DNA from 2 places in the Pseudomonas sp. DWP3-1-2 genome. Region 2 is predicted to be linked to the other one. Evidence: predicted binding sites of a transcription regulator. Region 2 holds the regulator's gene; the other holds the start of a gene.
What was found. Region 2 encodes FliA, which starts transcription of late flagellar genes. Its sites were predicted from a motif close to CTAAAGTTTNNNNNNNNNNNGCCGNTAA; they were not measured.

Region 1 (3,519 bases), on a different contig from region 2:
GTGCGCCGGGGAGGTGTCCGGCGTCGTACCGGGCACTGCTGGTCAGGTCGACGAGGATCAGCTCGGGCGCGTCGAGGCGTGCCAGCAGGTCGCTGGGCTCGATGACCAGGGGCAGGCTAGAGAAGACAGACATGTGCAGCCTCCAGTGTCGAAAAAGAGGCGAATTGTAGCCCAGCTGTCAGGCTTTGCGACTACTAAAGCTGGTCATCGCCCGCTCGATGCATTGGCAGGTTTTTCCAAAGGCTTGGACGGATATCTCCGAAAGCGGCCCGCCGCCCTGATCCGCGAAGACCAGCATCACGACTTTGCCGTTACTGCTCAGGGAGCGAATCAGCCAGTGCTGGCCGTTGAACAGGCCTTTTATGCTGCCCGGCAGCAAGGCAGAAAACTGATCAATGTTGGCCGGAGTCATGCGCAATTGCGTCGGTTGCGCGAGCAGGCGTTGCAGCACCGTGCTTTCTTTTATATAGAGCACGGTCCCGGCGGCTTCCTTCTGGAGGCCGCCGATCTGATGAACCCGCAGCATGGTGGCGGTCTTGTCCGTCATCATCAGCATGACACGCTGCATCCCGCAGGACAGCAAGGCGTCACGGGCCGCCGTGGTCAGGTGCATGGCGTTATTGAACGGGCTGGGCTCGATCAGCAGCTCGGCACATTGTTTGCGCCACACCTGCAGGGCCTCGGTGGACGGTGGCGCGGCAGGCAGTGTGCCGCGATGGACGCGTCGGGCATCCCACGGCCAGAGTAACGCTTCGGCCGGATGCCATATTTCCGGTGCGGCGTGGTGGCGGGCGCTGGTGACGGCGTTCTGGTGTACCTGCTGTTGAACGCTGGACAGGGGTTGCTGCAAGTACAAGCTGGTCAGGAGTTCCCAGCGCAGGCAATGCGGGCTGTCCCAGGCGTGTTGAGCCGACAGCGCCAGGCCGTTGCCCAGCAGCACCGTATTGGCCGGTTGATTCAGCCAGCGATGCAAATGCACGTCTGCGTCCATGAGTTGCTGCTGAAGCAGCGGGTCATCGTTTTTACGCGCAATGCGCATGGCTTTGACCAACTGGCGTCGATCCTTGATCAACAGCCGATAACCCAGCGTGACCCACAACGGCAGATTCCACAGTTCAGCCAGGGCGGTGCACAACTCCAGCAAACTGACACCGAACAGCTGCTTTTCAACCTCGCGGGAAGACTCGCCCTGATGAATGACGCGCATTTCCCACTCATCGAGCAGCTTGGGATGAGCGAGCGCCATCGGCCATAACGGTGACAAAAACAGCAGGCTGCCCAAATGAATGTCATGCCATAGACGCGCCAGGCGCCCGGCGAATAGACCGTTGGCCTGTTGGGTGGCGTGCAGGCTGACCAACAGCAACTGGCGAAAGGCTGTCGGGATTTCAGCGGCTTCCAGCGTGGGCAGGCGGTTGAGCAGCACTTCCGTGCGCGCCAGGCCGAGACGGCTGATCGCCACTTCAAGACTTTCGGCGGGCTCGGTGAGTCGGGAGGTCGGGTGGTTGGCTTCGCGCATGACACTGAGTACCAGCGTCGGGCTGTCCTGAATCATATCGGCGATGTCGCGCAACGAGCGACGACTGTCGTTGAGCGCCGCCCGGACTTGCTTATGGTTGGCCGCAGGCACTGGCAGTACGACGCCATCAAGCTGCTTGACCCAGGCGTCGAGGGTCTTGGGAACGGGGAGCGGTGTCGAAATTTCTGGAGGCATGTATCAGGCCTGTACGACTGGATATTTTAGGCAGTATGGACTGCGATATTTAAGGATTGGACAATTGCGCTGTAGACCACCGTTCACGGCCCGACTGGCTTTTCGTCATGGTGGGCTATAGTCTGGCTCACATAGGCCGATAAGTAGAAGAAGAGTTTCAAGAACTTGCGCTCCATGCCCCTGAATCCGACTTGGTAAGTAGTTTCTACCTATGGCTAAAATTATCGGCATCATTGTCGTTTTCGCGAGCGTGCTCAGCGGATACGTGCTGTCCCACGGCCAGATTGCCGCACTGATCCAACCTTTCGAGGTCCTGATCATCGGCGGTGCTGCTTTTGGTGCATTCCTGCAGGCCAACCCTGGCTACATGACCATGCACGTGATCAAGAAGTCGCTGAAGATGTTCGGCACGCGCTTCACTCACGCCTACTACCTTGAAGTCCTGGGCCTGGTGTACGAGATCCTCAACAAGAGCCGTCGCGAAGGGATGATGGCGATTGAGGGGGATATCGAGGACGCCGCGGCCAGCCCGATCTTCGCCAAATACCCTGGCATACTCAAAGATGAACGCATGACGGCGTACATCTGTGATTATCTGCGCATCATGTCGTCCGGCAACATGGCTCCCCACGAGCTGGAAGGCTTGTTCGACATGGAACTGCAAAGCATCAAGGAAGAGCTGGGCCATCCTTCTCACGCCATTACGGGTATTGCCGACGGTATGCCCGGTTTCGGTATCGTCGCGGCGGTACTGGGCATCGTGGTCACCATGGCTTCGTTGGGCGACGGCGACAACGCTGCCATCGGCAAACACGTAGGTGCGGCACTGGTGGGTACATTCTTCGGTATTCTCGCCGCGTACGGTTTCTTCGGCCCTTTGGCGACGTCCCTGGCCCATGATGCCAAGGAAGAACTGAACGTCTACGAAGCCATCAAGGCGTCCCTCGTGGCTTCCGCCTCCGGCATGCCACCGTCGCTGGCCGTCGAGTTCGGGCGCAAGGTGCTGTACCCGGCGCACCGGCCCAGCTTCAGTGAGCTGGAGCAAGCGGTTCGCGGTCGCTAAGCCATGGAAAACAATCAGCCGATAATCATCAAGCGCGTCAAGCGCTATGAAGGCGGACACCACGGTGGGGCATGGAAAATCGCCTTCGCCGACTTCGCCACCGCGATGATGGCGTTCTTTCTGGTATTGTGGTTGATGACGACCGCGACGCCGGAGCAGCTTCTGGCCGTTGCGGGTTACTTCAAGGACCCGGTCGGGTTCTCTGAAAGTGGTTCGCCCTACGTGATTGATCTGGGCGGTTCGCCGGAGATGTCGCCGGACCGCACGCTTAACCCCGAGGTCAAATCCACGCCAACCCCTGACACAGTGCCGATTGAATCCGACACGGCTGAAGCCAAGGACGATGCGCTGGAGCAGGAGCGTCTGGAGTTGCTGCTGCAAGAGTTGCAGAACAAGGTCAACGAAAATCCGCAATTGCAGAAATTCAAGGATCAGATCCATTTCGAGATCACGCAGGACGGCTTGCGCATCCAGATCACGGATGCCGAGAATCGGCCCATGTTCGATCTGGGCAGTGCGCGCCTGAAGCCTTATTTCGAAGACATCCTGCTGGCCATGGCGGACACCATCAAGGCGGTACCCAACAGGATCAGCATCAGCGGTCACACCGACGCGAAGCCTTTTGCGGGCAGTGGCGACTTCGGCAACTGGGAGCTTTCGGCGAATCGGGCCAACGCGGCGCGTCGTGCGCTGACGGCGGGTGGGTACCCTGAGAACCAGGTTGCCCGGGTTGTCGGTTATG
Region 2 (3,519 bases):
CTGGGACACTTCTTCGGCCTGGGGCATGTTCGGGTCAATCTGGAAATTGACGATTGCACTGTGCAGCTCGCGGGTAAGCTTGCCGACCTCGCGATACAAGCCTCGATCACGAGTCTGGTTCAGCTCATGGATCAATTGCACGGCATCGCCGAAACGGCCTTTTTCGAGGCTCGCTACCAGTTCTGTCGCGTGCTTTTTGAGGGTCGACTCAAAGTCGCCCATTGATGACTCTTTATGCTCCATAGCGCCCTCGCGGCAAACATCAGCTATTGACGCGCTCGAAGATCTTTTCGATCTTTTCTTTCAGCACTTGAGCCGTAAATGGCTTCACAACATAACCGTTAACACCGGCCTGGGCCGCTTCGATGATCTGGTCACGCTTGGCTTCGGCCGTGACCATCAGCACCGGTAGGTGCTTGAGTCGTTCGTCGGCGCGCACCTGGCGCAGCAGGTCGATGCCGGACATGCCAGGCATGTTCCAGTCAGTCACCAGAAAATCAAATGAACCGCTCTGCAACATTGGCAGCGCAGTGATTCCATCATCGGCTTCGGAAGTATTGGTGAATCCCAAATCCCGCAACAGGTTTTTTATGATCCGCCGCATCGTTGAGAAGTCATCAACGATGAGGATTTTCATGTTCTTGTCCAATTCGACCTCCAAGCAGTCTTTAACGCGTTCAGCACCTGAACGCGCTGTTCAATCAATACCGGCACAGCTCACATCGGCTGCACTAAAACGACGACGGGCTTGGTAAATCAACATTCAAGGAACCGGGCAGAAATCGGCGATCGACAGAAAGGCAAAACCCTTCCGACAGCACGCATCACTCACGCAAGACCGGTTCCCGCCTTGTCCATCTCTTCCCAAACAACGCTTTGCACAGCCGGCGTCCACGAACAGCGCATCCACAAGAACGCGCCATACCTGTCAACGCGCTCGCCATTCCCCCAAACGCCCTCGCAAACGAGCTGCGCACTGGCTGTGTAACTGGCTGACTCGCGATTCGCTAACCCCCAGGACCTCACCGATTTCCTTGAGGTTGAGCTCCTCGTCGTAATACAGCGCCAAGACCAGTCGCTCACGCTCCGGAAGATTGGCAATCGCATCCGCCAATGCGGCCTGGAAACGCTCATCTTCCAGATCCCGCGAGGGCTCAAGCGACCCGCTTGCGCCGTCCTCGTGCAGACCTTCATGTTCGCCGTCCTGCAAAAGGTCGTCGAAACTGAACAGCCGGCTGCCCAAGGTATCGTTCAGAATCCCGTAATAATCATCGAGACTCAATTGGAGTTCGGCCGCAACTTCATGATCTTTAGCGTCACGACCCGTTTTAGCTTCAATTGAGCGAATTGCGTCACTGACCATGCGCGTATTGCGGTGAACCGAACGTGGCGCCCAATCCCCTTTACGCACCTCATCAAGCATCGCACCCCGGATACGAATACCCGCATAGGTTTCGAAGCTCGCGCCCTTGGTGCAGTCGTATTTGGTGGAGACCTCAAGCAGCCCGATCATCCCAGCCTGGATCAAGTCTTCGACCTGAACGCTGGCCGGCAGACGCGCCAGCAAGTGATAGGCGATACGCTTGACCAGCGGCGCGTAGCGCTCGATCAGTTCGTACTGCGAGTTCTTGGAAGCTTTGCTGTACATCTGGTAGCCGCTGGCTGTCATTGGACAGGCCCCGCAAATGTCTGGTGGACAAGTCGCTCGACGAAAAACTCAAGATGACCGCGGGGGTTGGCCGGCAACGGCCAGGTGTCGACTTTCTGCGCGATCGCCTTGAAGGCCAGGGAGCATTTGGAGCGCGGGAAGGCTTCATAAACGGCCCGCTGCTTCTGCACAGCCTTGCGCACACACTCATCGTAAGGGACGGCGCCCACGTACTGCAGGGCAACGTCCAGAAAACGGTCTGTCACTTTGGTCAGCTTGGCAAACAGATTGCGACCTTCCTGCGGGCTCTGAGCCATGTTGGCCAGGACGCGGAAGCGGTTCATGCCGTAATCGCGGTTAAGCAGTTTGATCAAGGCGTAGGCGTCAGTGATCGACGTGGGTTCATCGCACACCACCAACAGCACTTCCTGAGCGGCGCGCACGAAGCTCACCACCGATTCGCCAATACCTGCGGCCGTGTCAATGACCAGCACGTCCAGGTTATCGCCGATGTCGCTGAAGGCCTGGATCAGACCGGCATGCTGCGCCGGGGTCAGGTGCACCATGCTCTGGGTACCGGAAGCGGCCGGCACGATGCGGATCCCGCCAGGCCCCTGAAGGAGCACATCGCGCAATTCGCAACGGCCTTCAATCACATCGGCAAGGGTTCGCTTGGGCGTCAGACCCAGCAGCACGTCGACATTGGCCAGGCCAAGGTCGGCGTCCAGCAGCATGACGCGCCGGCCAAGCTCAGCCAAGGCCAGCGATAGATTCACTGACACGTTAGTCTTACCGACGCCACCTTTGCCGCCGGTCACCGCGATCACCTGTACGGGATGCATGCTACCCATGTTTATTCATTACCTTGTCTTGCGTAGACCGAAGCCACATTGGCGGCTGCACGTTCGCTTCGGAACAATGCGTGGCAGACCATCGATGCAGGTAAATTTCAGTAGTTCGTTTCACCTAACCCACCCGCTTGCTTGGGTTGTGGTAAAGGTCGGCGAACATATCCGCCATCGCTTCTTCGCTCGGTTCTTCCTGCATCTGCACATTGACCGCACGGGAGACCAGTTGGTGCCTGCGAGGAAGGTGTAAATCATCAGGAATACGCGGCCCGTCAGTCAGGTAGGCCACGGGAAGTTCATGACTGATCGCCAGACTGAGTACTTCACCCAGGCTCGCGGTTTCGTCCAGCTTGGTCAGGATGCACCCGGCCAGACCGCAACGCTTGTAACTGTGGTAGGCAGCGGTCAGCACTTGCTTCTGACTGGTCGTTGCCAACACCAGGTAATTGCGTGCCTTGATGCCACGCCCGGCCAGACTTTCGAGCTGCATGCGCAGGGCCGGGTCGCTGGCTTGCAGGCCGGCGGTGTCAATCAGCACGACGCGCTTGCGCAGCAGCGGATCCAGGGCCTGAGCCAGAGACTGGCCCGGGTCGACATGGGTCACCGGCACGTTGAGGATGCGGCCCAGCGTCTTGAGCTGTTCCTGGGCACCGATGCGAAAGCTGTCCATGCTGACCAGCGCGATGTTCTGCGCGCCGTACTTCAACACATAGCGCGCCGCCAGTTTGGCCAGCGTGGTCGTCTTGCCCATGCCCGCCGGGCCGACCATGGCGATGACACCCCCTTCTTCCAGCGGTTCGACCTCCGGGGTGGCAATCATCCGTGCCAGGTGGGCCAGCAGCATGCGCCAGGACTGACGAGGCTCTTCTATTTCGCTGACCATCGCCAACAGGTCACGGGACAGCGGACCGGACAAACCGATACGCTGCAGGCGACGCCACAGGTTGGCCTGTTGCGGCCGGCTGCCCTGCAGTTGATTCCAGGCCAGCGAGCCCAACTGGACTTCCAGCAGCTCACGCAGAC

Region 1: motA (flagellar motor stator protein MotA) is a predicted target of FliA. The motif match lies at 1,830-1,857, and genes of this name have one in related genera.

The regions. Positions count from the first base shown of each region.
Region 1 covers NZ_JAFCTZ010000009.1:163,588-167,106, reverse strand. The annotation lists gene rhdA (thiosulfate sulfurtransferase) at 1-133, opposite strand, end outside; gene ACP7B0_RS18710 (HDOD domain-containing protein) at 179-1,714, opposite strand; gene motA (flagellar motor stator protein MotA) at 1,926-2,777, shown strand; gene motB (flagellar motor protein MotB) at 2,781-3,519, shown strand, end outside.
Region 2 covers NZ_JAFCTZ010000005.1:244,330-247,848, forward strand. The annotation lists gene ACP7B0_RS14545 (protein phosphatase CheZ) at 1-243, opposite strand, end outside; gene ACP7B0_RS14550 (chemotaxis response regulator CheY) at 263-637, opposite strand; gene fliA (RNA polymerase sigma factor FliA) at 929-1,669, opposite strand; gene fleN (flagellar synthesis regulator FleN) at 1,666-2,499, opposite strand; gene flhF (flagellar biosynthesis protein FlhF) at 2,615-3,519, opposite strand, start outside.